Regions from separate parts of the Solibacillus sp. FSL W8-0372 genome, predicted to be linked through region 1. Evidence: a T-box and tRNA genes for the amino acid it is inferred to sense, from the RefSeq annotation. Region 1 holds a T-box; the other holds one or more tRNA genes.
The links. A T-box is a leader RNA that pairs with one kind of tRNA and senses whether it is charged. The one in region 1 lies ahead of cysS (cysteine--tRNA ligase), so its partner is inferred to be a tRNA-Cys.
Positions count from the first base shown of each region.

Region 2: it has a tRNA-Cys gene. The T-box ahead of cysS (cysteine--tRNA ligase) is inferred to sense a tRNA for this amino acid. The anticodon was not compared.

Region 1 is NZ_CP150204.1:3,820,815-3,827,688, reverse strand. It holds gene ispF (2-C-methyl-D-erythritol 2,4-cyclodiphosphate synthase) at 1-285, shown strand, start outside; gene gltX (glutamate--tRNA ligase) at 484-1,944, shown strand; T-box leader at 2,016-2,238, shown strand; gene cysS (cysteine--tRNA ligase) at 2,329-3,732, shown strand; gene MKY13_RS19565 (Mini-ribonuclease 3) at 3,733-4,146, shown strand; gene rlmB (23S rRNA (guanosine(2251)-2'-O)-methyltransferase RlmB) at 4,149-5,012, shown strand; gene MKY13_RS19555 (NYN domain-containing protein) at 5,017-5,529, shown strand; gene sigH (RNA polymerase sporulation sigma factor SigH) at 5,624-6,247, shown strand; gene rpmG (50S ribosomal protein L33) at 6,325-6,471, shown strand; gene secE (preprotein translocase subunit SecE) at 6,512-6,697, shown strand; gene nusG (transcription termination/antitermination protein NusG) at 6,871-6,874, shown strand, end outside.
Region 2 is NZ_CP150204.1:3,357,001-3,363,874, reverse strand. It holds rRNA gene MKY13_RS17300 (23S ribosomal RNA) at 1-2,380, shown strand, start outside; rRNA gene rrf (5S ribosomal RNA) at 2,501-2,616, shown strand; tRNA gene MKY13_RS17290 (tRNA-Asn) at 2,630-2,705, shown strand; tRNA gene MKY13_RS17285 (tRNA-Ser) at 2,715-2,806, shown strand; tRNA gene MKY13_RS17280 (tRNA-Glu) at 2,822-2,896, shown strand; tRNA gene MKY13_RS17275 (tRNA-Val) at 2,920-2,995, shown strand; tRNA gene MKY13_RS17270 (tRNA-Met) at 3,021-3,095, shown strand; tRNA gene MKY13_RS17265 (tRNA-Asp) at 3,099-3,174, shown strand; tRNA gene MKY13_RS17260 (tRNA-Phe) at 3,199-3,274, shown strand; tRNA gene MKY13_RS17255 (tRNA-Thr) at 3,282-3,357, shown strand; tRNA gene MKY13_RS17250 (tRNA-Tyr) at 3,364-3,447, shown strand; tRNA gene MKY13_RS17245 (tRNA-Trp) at 3,458-3,531, shown strand; tRNA gene MKY13_RS17240 (tRNA-His) at 3,563-3,638, shown strand; tRNA gene MKY13_RS17235 (tRNA-His) at 3,678-3,753, shown strand; tRNA gene MKY13_RS17230 (tRNA-Gln) at 3,769-3,843, shown strand; tRNA gene MKY13_RS17225 (tRNA-Gly) at 3,854-3,928, shown strand; tRNA gene MKY13_RS17220 (tRNA-Cys) at 3,933-4,006, shown strand; tRNA gene MKY13_RS17215 (tRNA-Leu) at 4,055-4,136, shown strand; gene MKY13_RS17210 (helix-turn-helix transcriptional regulator) at 4,382-4,585, shown strand; gene MKY13_RS17205 (hypothetical protein) at 4,585-4,962, shown strand; gene nagB (glucosamine-6-phosphate deaminase) at 5,185-5,916, shown strand; gene MKY13_RS17195 (DMT family transporter) at 5,951-6,832, opposite strand.

The DNA.
Region 1 (6,874 bases):
ACAGATCCAGAGTGGAAAGATGCCGATTCAGCGAAGTTACTTGAATACATTTGGAAAAAGGTTGAAGAACGGGGCTACAAATTAGGCAATGTAGATTGCACGATTATGGCTCAGCGTCCAAAAATGGCGCCATATATTGCGCAAATGCAAAACCGTATCGCAGAATTATTAAATGCAGAGCCTTCACAAGTAAATGTAAAAGCAACAACGACCGAAAAATTGGGATTTGTTGGTCGTGAAGAAGGTATTGCCGCAATGGCAACAATTCTTTTAGTGAAAGCTTAAGGCAAAATTAGGTGTGAAAATCAACATATGTTGCTTTAACTTAGTAACTGACAGTGGTAGAATGGACAAGGTTTAAAAAGACACTTATTGTGAAAGTATAGTGCAATATAATGTTCTTTCTTACACATATAAAAAAATGTATACTTTTTATATTAAAAATGGTCGAGCGTATTAACGCTAAAATTAGGAGGCAATATTATGACGAAAACAGTTCGAGTTCGTTATGCACCATCGCCAACAGGATTTTTACATATCGGTGGCGCACGTACAGCTTTATTTAACTATTTATATGCAAAACATCATAACGGAACTTTTGTAGTACGTATTGAAGATACAGATATCGAGCGTAATGTAGAGGGTGGAGAAGCTTCTCAACTTGATAACTTACGTTGGTTAGGTATTGTACCAGATGAGTCAGTGGATATTGGGGGGCCGTATGCACCGTATCGCCAAATGGAGCGCCTGGATATTTATAAAGAGCATGCAGAAAAGATGTTGGAATCAGGTCAAGCATATAAATGTTTCTGTACATCAGAAGAGCTAGAAGCAGAGCGTGACGCTCAAAAAGCGAAGGGTATTGCTGCTCCAATGTACGGAGGGAAATGCCGTCACTTAACATCAGAAGAAGTTGCTGCAAAAGAAGCAGCGGGCGAGCAATATACAATCCGTATGCGTGTACCAGCAGATGTGACATATAACTTCAATGATTTAGTTCGTGGTGAAGTATCGTTTGAATCAAAGGATGTTGGTGACTGGGTGCTTGTGAAAGCAAATGGAATTCCAACATACAACTATGCTGTTGTATTAGATGATCACTTTATGGAAATTACGCATGTATTCCGAGGGGAAGAGCATTTATCGAATACACCAAAACAAATGATGATCTTTGATGCCTTCGGATGGGAATATCCACAATATGGCCATATGACATTAATCGTAAATGAAGAGCGCAAAAAATTATCAAAGCGTGATGAATCAATTATTCAATTCGTTACGCAATATAAAGAGCTTGGTTATTTACCGGAAGCAATGTTTAATTTCTTTGCCTTACTAGGCTGGTCTCCGGAAGGGGAAGAGGAAATCTTTTCTCATGATGAACTTGTTAAGCTTTTTGATGAAAAACGTTTATCAAAATCACCATCTATGTTTGATAAAACAAAACTTACATGGATGAACAACCAATATATTAAAAAAATGTCTCGTGAAGAAGTTGTTGCACTAGCATTGCCACACTTACAAAAAGCAGGCTTACTACCAGAAGAGTTATCAGAAGAGCAGCATGTATGGGCTTCTGATTTAATCGCACTTTACCATGAGCAAATGAGCTTCGGGGCTGAAATCGTAGAATTATCGAGCCTATTTTTCACAGAAGAAATTGCATATGATGAAGAAGCAAACGAGGTATTAGCAGGTGAGACAGTGCCAGCTGTTATGGCTGCATTTAAAACTCAGTTAGAAACTTTAGAATCCTTTGATGCAGACTCAATTAAAGCGGCTATTAAAGCCGTGCAAAAAGAAACAGGGGTAAAAGGTAAAAACCTATTCATGCCGATTCGAGTTGTGACGACTGGTCAAACACATGGACCGGAATTACCGAACGCCATTTCCTTAATCGGCAAGGAAAAAACAATCGCCCGTGTCGGGAAGTTTGCTGAATAGTTATCTAAGAGTAATATTAATGATTGATTTTTCAGAAAATAAATGTAAAATGAATGTAAATTGTATATAAAGTTAGCACGTTGAGAAGGAGAAGTACGCGGCGCATACCTTATTAGAGAGGATCATCACCGGCTGAAAGTGATCTAGGTCTAGGCAAAGCTGAAATGCACCTTCGAGTATTTAACTGAAATTATAGTAAGTTAAGTCGATTTGTCCCCGTTAAAGGACTTTCAAGCGGAAAAAGTATTCGTATTTTTTCAACCAGAGTGGAACCGCGCGTATAGCGTCTCTGTCACCTTTAACTAGGTGATGGAGACGCTTTTTTGTAGAAATAAAAAGTGAATATTTAATTAAAAAAGAATGTATATAAAAAGGAGCGGCAAAATGAGTATTCAAATCTTCAATTCGTTAACGAGACAAAAAGAGCCCTTTATTCCATTAGAGGATGGCAAAGTGAAAATGTATGTATGTGGTCCTACAGTATACAATTACATTCATATCGGAAATTCACGTCCAGTCATCGTATATGATACGGTACGACGCTATTTCCAGTATGCCGGCTATGAAGTGAAATTCGTATCGAATTTTACCGATGTTGATGACAAAATTATTAAAGCTGCCAATGAGCTGGGAGAAGAAACATCGGCGTTAACAGACCGCTTCATTGCTGCATATTTTGAAGACATTACTGCATTGGGTTGCCAAAAAGCGGATGCCCATCCACGTGTAACAGAGCATATGCACGATATTATTGAATTTATTAAAGTGCTAATTGATAAGGGTTATGCATATGAATCTCAAGGCGATGTTTATTATCGTACACGTAAATTCGATGGCTATGGAAAGTTAAGCCACCAATCGATCGATGATTTAAAAGTAGGCGCTCGCATTGAAGCAGGTGAAAAGAAAGAAGACCCGTTAGATTTTGCCTTATGGAAAGCAGCCAAAGTAGGGGAAATTAAATGGGACTCTCCGTGGGGAGAAGGACGCCCAGGTTGGCATATTGAATGCTCTGTTATGGCACGTGAGCATTTAGGTGATACAATCGATATTCACGCAGGAGGTCAGGATTTAACATTCCCTCACCACGAAAATGAAATTGCGCAATCAGAAGCGCATAACGATAAAACATTTGCACGTTATTGGATGCATAATGGCTATATTAATATTGATAATGAAAAAATGTCAAAATCCCTCGGTAACTTTATATTAGTGCATGATATTCGTCAGCAAATCGATCCGCAAGTACTGCGTTTCTTTATGTTGTCTGTTCATTATCGTCACCCAATCAACTTCGCGCAAGATTTAGTGGAAGCGGCGAAAAACGGATTGGATCGTATTCGTACCTCTTATGCAAATGCTGAGCACCGTTTGGCATTATCGGCAAGCTTAGGGGATGACAGCGAACAATGGCTTGAGAAAGTTAATCAAGTGAAAGTTGATTTTGAAAATGCAATGAATGATGACTTCAACACAGCAAATGCGATTTCGGCATTGTTTGAACTATCACATATTGCCAATGTTTATTTAAAAGAAACTAATACTGATAAAGCTGTGTTGCAAGCGATATTAAATATGTTTGATGCAATTGGAGAAGTATTGGGAATTAAAGTGAAAATTGAAGCTGGTTTATTGGACGAAGAGATAGAGGCATTGATTGAAGAGCGTAACCAAGCTCGTAAAAACAGAGATTTTGCACGGTCAGATGAAATTCGTGACCAATTGTTAAGTATGGATATTGTGCTGGAAGATACTCGTCAAGGAACACGCTGGAAACGAGGACAATAGATGCAAAACTTAACACCGCATGATGTCATACAGTTAAATGCACTGGCGCTCGCCTATATGGGGGACGCCGTGCTTGAACAAAGAATTCGAGAATATTTAATTTTATCTGGTCGCGCAAAGCCAAATACATTGCATAAAGAAGCGACAAAATATGTTTCGGCCAAATCTCAGTCAAACATCGTACATCGCATGATTGACGAAAACTATTTGACAGATGAAGAACAAGCCGTTTTCCGTAGAGGGCGCAATGCCAAATCAGGCTCTGTCCCTAAAAATACAGATGTTCGCACATATCGAAATAGTTCGGGCTTTGAGGCTGTTTTAGGCTATTTATTTTTAAGCAAAGAACATGACCGGGCAAATGAAATTATAGATTACGCAATAGAAATCGTAGAACATTCAAAAGGAGAGTAACTATGGCAGAAAAAAGACAGCAAGGTCGTAAGCCGCGCGATGCTAAAGGTCGCGACAAAAAGGCGGATACCTTTAAAGCTCACGATAAAAAACAGCAGGAAAAACCTCAGGCTGCCCAAGAGGAAGTAACCGGAGAAATGATTGCCGGGAAAAATCCGGTATTAGAAGCGCTACGTGCAGGTCGTGAAATCAACAAATTATGGATCGCTGAAGGTGTTAAGAAAACAGGTGTACAGGAATTAATGGACTTAGCGAAAGAGCAAGGTGTGTTAGTTCAATTTGTACCAAAGCAAAAAGTAGATAAACTAGCAGAAAACCATCAGGGAATTGTTGCATCTGTTGCAGCATATGACTACGCAGAGCTAGATGACTTATTTGAAGTGGCAAAAGTAAAAAATGAAGATCCGTTTTTCCTTATTTTAGATGAGCTAGAGGACCCTCATAACTTAGGTTCAATTATGCGAACGGCAGATGCAATCGGTGTACATGGTATCATTATACCGAAGCGTCGTGCGGTAGGTTTAACGGCAGTTGTTGCAAAAGCTTCAACGGGCGCTATCGAGCATGTACCAGTTGTGCGTGTAACGAATTTAGCCCAAACAGTGGACGAGTTAAAAGACCGTGGCGTTTGGATAGCGGGAACAGATGCTAAAGGTTCGGCCGATTATCGTAAAATGGATGCAACATTACCGCTTGCATTAATTATTGGTAGTGAAGGTAAAGGAATGAGCCGTCTTTTAAAAGATAAATGTGATTTCTTATATCACTTACCAATGGTTGGTCATGTTACATCATTGAACGCTTCCGTAGCAGCAGCACTGCTTATGTATGAAGTGTACCGTAAACGACAAGAAGCTAACGGATGAGGTTATGCAAAACATTTTGCTAGTAGACGGCTATAACATGATAGGTGCATGGAGTGAGCTGCGTCCATTACGCGAACCCCACTTTGAAGATGCGCGCGATCGCTTGATTGAAAGAATGGCTGAATATAAAGCGCATACAGGGTGGCGTGTGATTGTTGTGTTTGATGCACACCTTGTACCGGGCACAGAGCAACTCTATATTCAGCATGCTGTGGAAGTAATCTACACGCGTAAAAACGAAACAGCAGATGAGCGTATTGAAAAGTTATCGACCGAGTTGAAAGGGCGCAAAATTCAAATCCATGTGGCAACTTCCGATATGACAGAGCAAAATGTCGTATTCGGTCACGGTGCTTTAAGGAAGTCCGCACGTGAGCTTGAAATTGAGATGCAAATTATTCAGTCGAAAATTTCCTCTAAAGTAAAAGAATCGACTGACGAAAAGCCGGCCTCAAGAATTAAATTATCGAAAGAAGTAGAACTACAATTTGAAAAATGGAGACGAGGGATTAAGTAATAGTTTGCCCGCAATTTCCAATTAAGTTATACTATTCCTAATAATTCTAGCGTAGCTGAGGTGATTTTCGTTGCTTAAAAGTGAGAAGTTACAAATGGTACTGCATTTAGAACGTTTGACAGATGAAGGGCTTGTAGAGCAGGTGCATCTAGGCAATACAGATGCGTTAGATTTTTTGATTTCGAAATACCGGCTTTTCGTTAAAGCAAAAGCACGGTCATATTTTTTGGTGGGTGCCGATAAAGAAGATATTATCCAAGAGGGTATGATTGGCTTATATAAGGCCATCCGAGATTTTAGAGAGGATAAGCTTGCTTCGTTCCGTGCATTTGCCGAGTTGTGCATAACAAGGCAAATTATTACAGCGATTAAAACGGCTACACGCCAAAAGCATATCCCTTTAAATTCTTATGTGTCCTTAGATAAGCCGATTTATGATGAAGAATCAGAGCGGACATTAATGGATATAATTACGAGTCCACTTTCTGATGATCCAGAGTATTTGATGATTAACCGTGAGGACTATGTTTATCTAGAACAAAAGATGGGCGAGGTATTAAGCGAGCTTGAACAGCAAGTGTTGGCTCGTTATTTAGAGGGCCAATCCTATAATGAAATTTCTGAAGAATTAAACCGCCATGTTAAATCTATAGATAATGCCCTGCAACGGGTAAAGCGTAAATTAGAGCGGCATCTTGAACTAAAAGAAATAACTTAAACACTGACAGCCTTTATTGACAGTGGGAAATTTAGGTGTTAGTCTTTAAAGGACAAACTGCCGAAAAGGTGATATAAATGGCAAAGAAAGTCGTTTTAAGCTGTGAAAAATGTGGTTCAAGAAACTACAGCGTTCCTAAAAAAGATGGAGCGACTGAGCGCTTAGAATTAAAGAAATTTTGCTCGCATTGCAACGAGCATACAACGCATAAACAAACGTTATAAATAAAAAATAGATTAATTCGTTGTTCGGGGGTTAGCCAAAATGAGTAAGGTAACAAACTTTTTTCAAGAAGTCGGCTCGGAAATGCGTAAAACAAGTTGGCCAAAAAGCAAAGAGTTAACGAAATATACGGTAGTAGTAATTTCAACAGTTATCGTTATGGCGTTATTCTTTACGGTTACAGATTTAGGAATCTCAGAATTATTCCGTTGGTTCTTGTCTCTATAAGCTATATCATGTTAATATTTCGAAATAGCCCGTCAATTTCAAATAACGGGTTTTTTCATTTGTTAAAAAATGTTTTATAGTTAATAAATAGATTATTGAAGTTTTGTGATCGGGGAAATATATACCCTAACACATTAAAGTAAAGGAGGGACGGACGATTTAGTCCTACCTATATGG
Region 2 (6,874 bases), 460 kb from region 1:
AGATCCTGAAACCGTGTGCCTACAAGTAGTTAGAGCCCGTTAATGGGTGATAGCGTGCCTTTTGTAGAATGAACCGGCGAGTTACGATTACGTGCGAGGTTAAGTTGAGAAGACGGAGCCGCAGCGAAAGCGAGTCTGAATAGGGCGAATTAGTACGTGGTCGTAGACCCGAAACCAGGTGATCTACCCATGTCCAGGGTGAAGGTGAGGTAACACTCACTGGAGGCCCGAACCCACGCACGTTGAAAAGTGCGGGGATGAGGTGTGGGTAGCGGAGAAATTCCAATCGAACCTGGAGATAGCTGGTTCTCTCCGAAATAGCTTTAGGGCTAGCCTCGTGATTGAGAATACCGGAGGTAGAGCACTGTTTGGACTAGGGGGGCATCTCGCTTTACCGAATTCAGACAAACTCCGAATGCCGGATATTTATACACGGGAGTCAGACTGCGAGTGATAAGATCCGTAGTCAAGAGGGAAACAGCCCAGACCACCAGCTAAGGTCCCCAAGTAATCGTTAAGTGGAAAAGGATGTGGCGTTGCTTAGACAACCAGGATGTTGGCTTAGAAGCAGCCATCATTTAAAGAGTGCGTAATAGCTCACTGGTCGAGTGACGCTGCGCCGAAAATGTATCGGGGCTAAACGATTCACCGAAGCTGTGGATGCATACTTTGAGTATGCGTGGTAGGAGAGCGTTCTAATAGCGTTGAAGTCAGACCGGAAGGACTGGTGGAGCGATTAGAAGTGAGAATGCCGGTATGAGTAGCGAAACATGGGTGAGAATCCCATGCACCGTATGACTAAGGTTTCCTGAGGAAGGCTCGTCCGCTCAGGGTTAGTCGGGACCTAAGCCGAGGCCGATAGGCGTAGGCGATGGACAACAGGTTGATATTCCTGTACCACCTCCTCACCGTTTGAGAAATGGGGGGACGCAGTAGGATAGGGTAAGCACGCCGTTGGTTGCGCGTGTTCAAGCAGTAAGGCGTGTATGTAGGCAAATCCGCATACTATAACGTTGAGCTGTGATGACGAGCTCTTTAGAGCGAAGTTCCTGATTTCACACTGCCAAGAAAAGCCTCTATCGAGGTGAGAGGTGCCCGTACCGCAAACCGACACAGGTAGTCGAGGAGAGAATCCTAAGGTGTGCGAGAGAACTCTCGTTAAGGAACTCGGCAAAATGACCCCGTAACTTCGGGAGAAGGGGTGCTTCTTTGGGTGCATAGCCTAGAGAAGCCGCAGTGAATAGGCCCAGGCGACTGTTTAGCAAAAACACAGGTCTCTGCAAAACCGTAAGGTGACGTATAGGGGCTGACGCCTGCCCGGTGCTGGAAGGTTAAGAGGAGCGGTTAGCGCAAGCGAAGCTGTGAATTGAAGCCCCAGTAAACGGCGGCCGTAACTATAACGGTCCTAAGGTAGCGAAATTCCTTGTCGGGTAAGTTCCGACCCGCACGAAAGGCGTAACGATCTGGGCACTGTCTCAACGAGAGACTCGGTGAAATTATAGTACCTGTGAAGATGCAGGTTACCCGCGACAGGACGGAAAGACCCCGTGGAGCTTTACTGTAGCCTGATATTGAATTTTGGTACAACTTGTACAGGATAGGTAGGAGCCAGAGATCCCGGAGCGCCAGCTTCGGAGGAGGCGTCGGTGGGATACTACCCTGGTTGTATTGAACTTCTAACCCATGCCCCTTAGCGGGGTAGGAGACAGTGTCAGGCGGACAGTTTGACTGGGGCGGTCGCCTCCTAAAGAGTAACGGAGGCGCCCAAAGGTTCCCTCAGAATGGTTGGAAATCATTCGAAGAGTGTAAAGGCATAAGGGAGCTTGACTGCGAGACCTACAAGTCGAGCAGGGTCGAAAGACGGGCTTAGTGATCCGGTGGTTCCGCATGGAAGGGCCATCGCTCAACGGATAAAAGCTACCCCGGGGATAACAGGCTTATCTCCCCCAAGAGTCCACATCGACGGGGAGGTTTGGCACCTCGATGTCGGCTCATCGCATCCTGGGGCTGTAGTCGGTCCCAAGGGTTGGGCTGTTCGCCCATTAAAGCGGTACGCGAGCTGGGTTCAGAACGTCGTGAGACAGTTCGGTCCCTATCCGTCGTGGGCGTAGGAAATTTGAGAGGAGCTGTCCTTAGTACGAGAGGACCGGGATGGACACACCGCTGGTGTACCAGTTGTCTTGCCAAAGGCATCGCTGGGTAGCTATGTGTGGACGGGATAAGTGCTGAAAGCATCTAAGCATGAAGCCCCCCTCAAGATGAGATTTCCCATTACGCAAGTAAGTAAGACCCCTGAAAGACGATCAGGTAGATAGGTTCGAGGTGGAAGTGCGGTGACGCATGTAGCTGACGAATACTAATCGGTCGAGGACTTAACCACATTTTATTGCACAATTCAATGAAACGTTTATCCAGTTTTGAAAGAATGAATTTATTATAAAAAACACTTGCCAAATAAGGAAAGTGTGGTATAATAAATAAGGTCTTTCTGAAAAAATAGTCTAGTGATGATGGCAAAGAGGTCACACCCGTTCCCATACCGAACACGGAAGTTAAGCTCTTTAGCGCCGATGGTAGTTGGGGGCTTCCCCCTGTGAGAGTAGGACGTCGCTAGGCTGTATAGAAATATTCCGAAGTAGCTCAGTTGGTAGAGCATCCGGCTGTTAACCGGCAGGTCGCAGGTTCGAGTCCTGCCTTCGGAGCCATTAACTCTTGGAGAGTTGTCCGAGTGGCCGAAGGAGCACGATTGGAAATCGTGTATGCGGGTAACCCTGCATCAAGGGTTCAAATCCCTTACTCTCCGCCAGCCATTTATTAAAATGGCCCGTTGGTCAAGTGGTTAAGACACCGCCCTTTCACGGCGGTAACACGGGTTCGAATCCCGTACGGGTCACCATTCATTTCATCAATATCCAGCATGGAGGATTAGCTCAGCTGGGAGAGCACCTGCCTTACAAGCAGGGGGTCGGCGGTTCGAGCCCGTCATCCTCCACCATTCAAATTAAATCATATAGTATTGTCGCGGGGTGGAGCAGTGGTAGCTCGTCGGGCTCATAACCCGAAGGTCACAGGTTCAAGTCCTGTCCCCGCAACCAAATGGTCCCGTGGTGTAGCGGTTAACATGCCTGCCTGTCACGCAGGAGATCGCCGGTTCGATCCCGGTCGGGACCGCCATTTTTAAAATACTACATATAATATGGGTTTGTAGCTCAGTTGGTAGAGCATTAGATTGAAGCTCTAAGTGTCGGCGGTTCGATTCCGTCCAAACCCACCATATTTTTGCCGGTGTAGCTCAGTTGGTAGAGCAACTGACTTGTAATCAGTAGGTCGAGGGTTCGACTCCTTTCGCCGGCACCATTACCTGGAGGGGTAGCGAAGTGGCTAAACGCGGCGGACTGTAAATCCGCTCCTTAGGGTTCGGCGGTTCGAATCCGTCCCCCTCCACCATCCTTTTAATAGGGGCATAGTTTAAAGGTAGAACTACGGTCTCCAAAACCGTCAGTGTGGGTTCGATTCCTACTGCCCCTGCCAATTAATTCAAAAACTTAAAAATAACATAGTGGCGGTTGTGGCGAAGTGGTTAACGCACCTGATTGTGGTTCAGGCATTCGTGGGTTCGATTCCCATCAGTCGCCCCATTTTTATTTAGGTTTAAGAGTTAAAATTATAATATAGTGGCGGTTGTGGCGAAGTGGTTAACGCACCTGATTGTGGTTCAGGCATTCGTGGGTTCGATTCCCATCAGTCGCCCCATTATATTAAAAGCTTTGGGGTATAGCCAAGCGGTAAGGCAACGGATTTTGATTCCGTCATGCCCTGGTTCGAATCCAGGTTCCCCAGCCATTTTTTTTTTGCGGAAGTAGTTCAGTGGTAGAACACCACCTTGCCAAGGTGGGGGTCGCGAGTTCGAACCTCGTCTTCCGCTCCAATATGGCGGCATAGCCAAGTGGTAAGGCACAGGTCTGCAACACCTTTATCACCGGTTCAAATCCGGTTGCCGCCTCCATATTTAATTAATCGGTAATTCCGGTTTTTTTTTACCCTTTTTTATTTTGCCGATATGGCGGAATTGGCAGACGCGCCGGACTCAAAATCCGGTTCCTTCTGGAGTGCCGGTTCGACCCCGGCTATCGGTATCATTGAGTTCAAGTTAGAACTATTAAAACACCCTCAAAGTCTTGATTACAGGCTTTGAGGGTGTTTTCGTTTACTATAGTTTATTTTTAGTTGAGAAGGAATTACAGTACTACAACAGTTGGCTTACAAACATCGAAGAAAACAAAACGTTTTCTCGTATTATATTTACAATTATTTACTTCTTATATATAATGAATGTAAAGTCAGCTTTACGTAAAATATACTTTACGTTAGGTAGGTAAAAATGAAAAATAATATTAAGGATTTACGTACACGGTATGGTTTATCACAGGATGGCTTAGCTGAAAATTTAAAAGTTTCTAGGCAAACCATTATTTCTTTGGAAAAGGGACGTTATAACCCTTCCATTACATTGGCATTTAAGTTAGCCCGTCAGTTTAACTGTCACATTGAGGATATATTTATTTATGAGGAGGATAATCAATAATGATTACTGGAAACAGGTCATTCTTTTTGTTTATCGGTATCTTTATGCTTTTAATAGGTATTTTCATTAATGGATCTCATATGTTTTCAGGGAAGTTTCCTGATGCATTAATGGTGATTGCCCTTTCGATTATGGCGTTTAGTTTGGCTTATTTAGAACCTCACTTTGCAGCAAAGGATGAACGTGCTCAAAAGATTCGAGAACGTGCAACATACATTAGTTATTTTTGGGGAGTGATATTTGCCATTATATTAATGTTGATTTTTAACCCATTGTCTCCTCTAAATGTTTCAGCCTTTCAAGTGTTATCACTATTCATTGCATTATATATTTCAGTCGTATTTTTAAATATGGTTTATTATGCAAAAAAGTACTAGTTTATAATGTCCTACCCTTTTTCCGGCTTGAAATTCATTCCTAACATATTAATAAATTATATGGGTACAATTAAAGTTAAATCGTATTTTTTAAAAGAAAATGTGAACTGTTTTATATAGCATATTAAAAATTTATGCTATAAAATTAACGTATTGATGTAAGGAACTAAAAATGAACTTTACTTTATTTGAATTATATAAGCATAGGGAGTAGGGAAATGAATGAATGCTGTAACAAATTTAAAATGGGTTGAAGCGACAGATTATGATGAAATGAGTAAAATTGCTGCAAGTATTTTTGTAGAACAGTTAAAGGAAAATAGTAAAACTGTTTTTGGGATGGCAACTGGAAGTACACCTGAAGGGTTTTATAAAGAACTTGTATCAATATATAAGGAAGGGAATATTTCCTTTGCTCAGGCTAAGTCTTTTAACTTGGACGAATATATTGGTATTAATCCATCAAATGAGGCAAGTTACCATTACTATATGGACCACAACTTATTTAATCATATTGATATGAAGCAGGAAAATATTTACTTACCAACAGGTAATGCAGCAAATATTGAAAAAGCAGCAATGGATTATGATGCAATGATTGAAGAAGCAGGGAATATTGATATTCAGCTCTTAGGTATTGGTGTTAATGGACATATTGGCTTTAATGAGCCAGGAACACCATTCGATTTAGGGACTAATGTTATAAAACTAGCTGAGTCGACACGTGAAGCGAATAAAATTTACTTTGACTCAATCAATGATGTACCGACACATGCAATTACTATGGGTATTAAAACAATTATGAAATCAAAAAAGATTGTCTTACTAATTGCAGGCGCAGCGAAGCAAGAAGCATTTGATCGTCTTCGTAGTGGTGAAGTGACAGAAGACTTCCCAGCAAGTGTATTAAACTATCATCCAGACGTAACTGTTATTTATACAGGAGTAGAATAATTAAAAGGAGTGCTGATGATGCACTCCTTTTAATTTACTTTTTTATAGATGAGATAAATACCCCGACAATTATGGCAACCCCGCCGATTAATTGTGTAAGTAGCAGCTTTTCATTTAAAAAGATTACTGCAAAGATGCTAGCAAACAAAGGGATAAAGTTTAAGTAAATTCCTGCCTTGTTGGCACCTAAAGCTACAACGCCTGTATTCCAGCTTAGAAATGCCACAATCGATGCAAATACCCCAACATAAAAAATAGCTCCAATAGTAGTAGTGCTCCATACAATAGTTTGGGATGTAGTGAGTAGTTCATATACCGCAAATGGGAGCAGCATTAATGCACCTATAGCAATTGTTACTAAAAATGTAGAATAGCCAGGGAGCCTGCTAGCGCACTTCTTAATAAGCAATGAATAAATACTCCAACAACACACTGCAACTAGTACAATTAAATCTCCTTTATTAAATGAAAAGGCAAGTAAGCTTTGTAATGAGCCTCCGGAAATAATAAAAGACACTCCAGCTAGAGAAATTATTGTACCTATTAACTGATACTTAGTTAAACGTTCTTTTAAGAAGAGAAAGCTTAATATGTATATAATTATCGGTGTGGAAGAATTCATTAAAGATGCATTGATGGATGTTGTATAATATAAACCGATATAAACGAGCGTATTGAATGCAGCGACTCCTGTCAAAGCTAACGTAATGACGGCAACCCAATTTTGCTTCAGTACACTCCATTCCTTTTTTGTCCGTTTGTAAGCAATGGGGAAAAATACGGCAAAGGCAACAATCCAGCGTAAAAATGCCAGGGTAATAGGAGGAATTTCTCCGGTAACAGCGCGACCAATTACAAAGTTACCACCCCATAATAAAGTAGCTAAAATGAGAAGTAGCTGTGGTGGAAATTTCATTAAGTAGCATCTCCTTAATAATGGAAAAATAATTTTATCTAT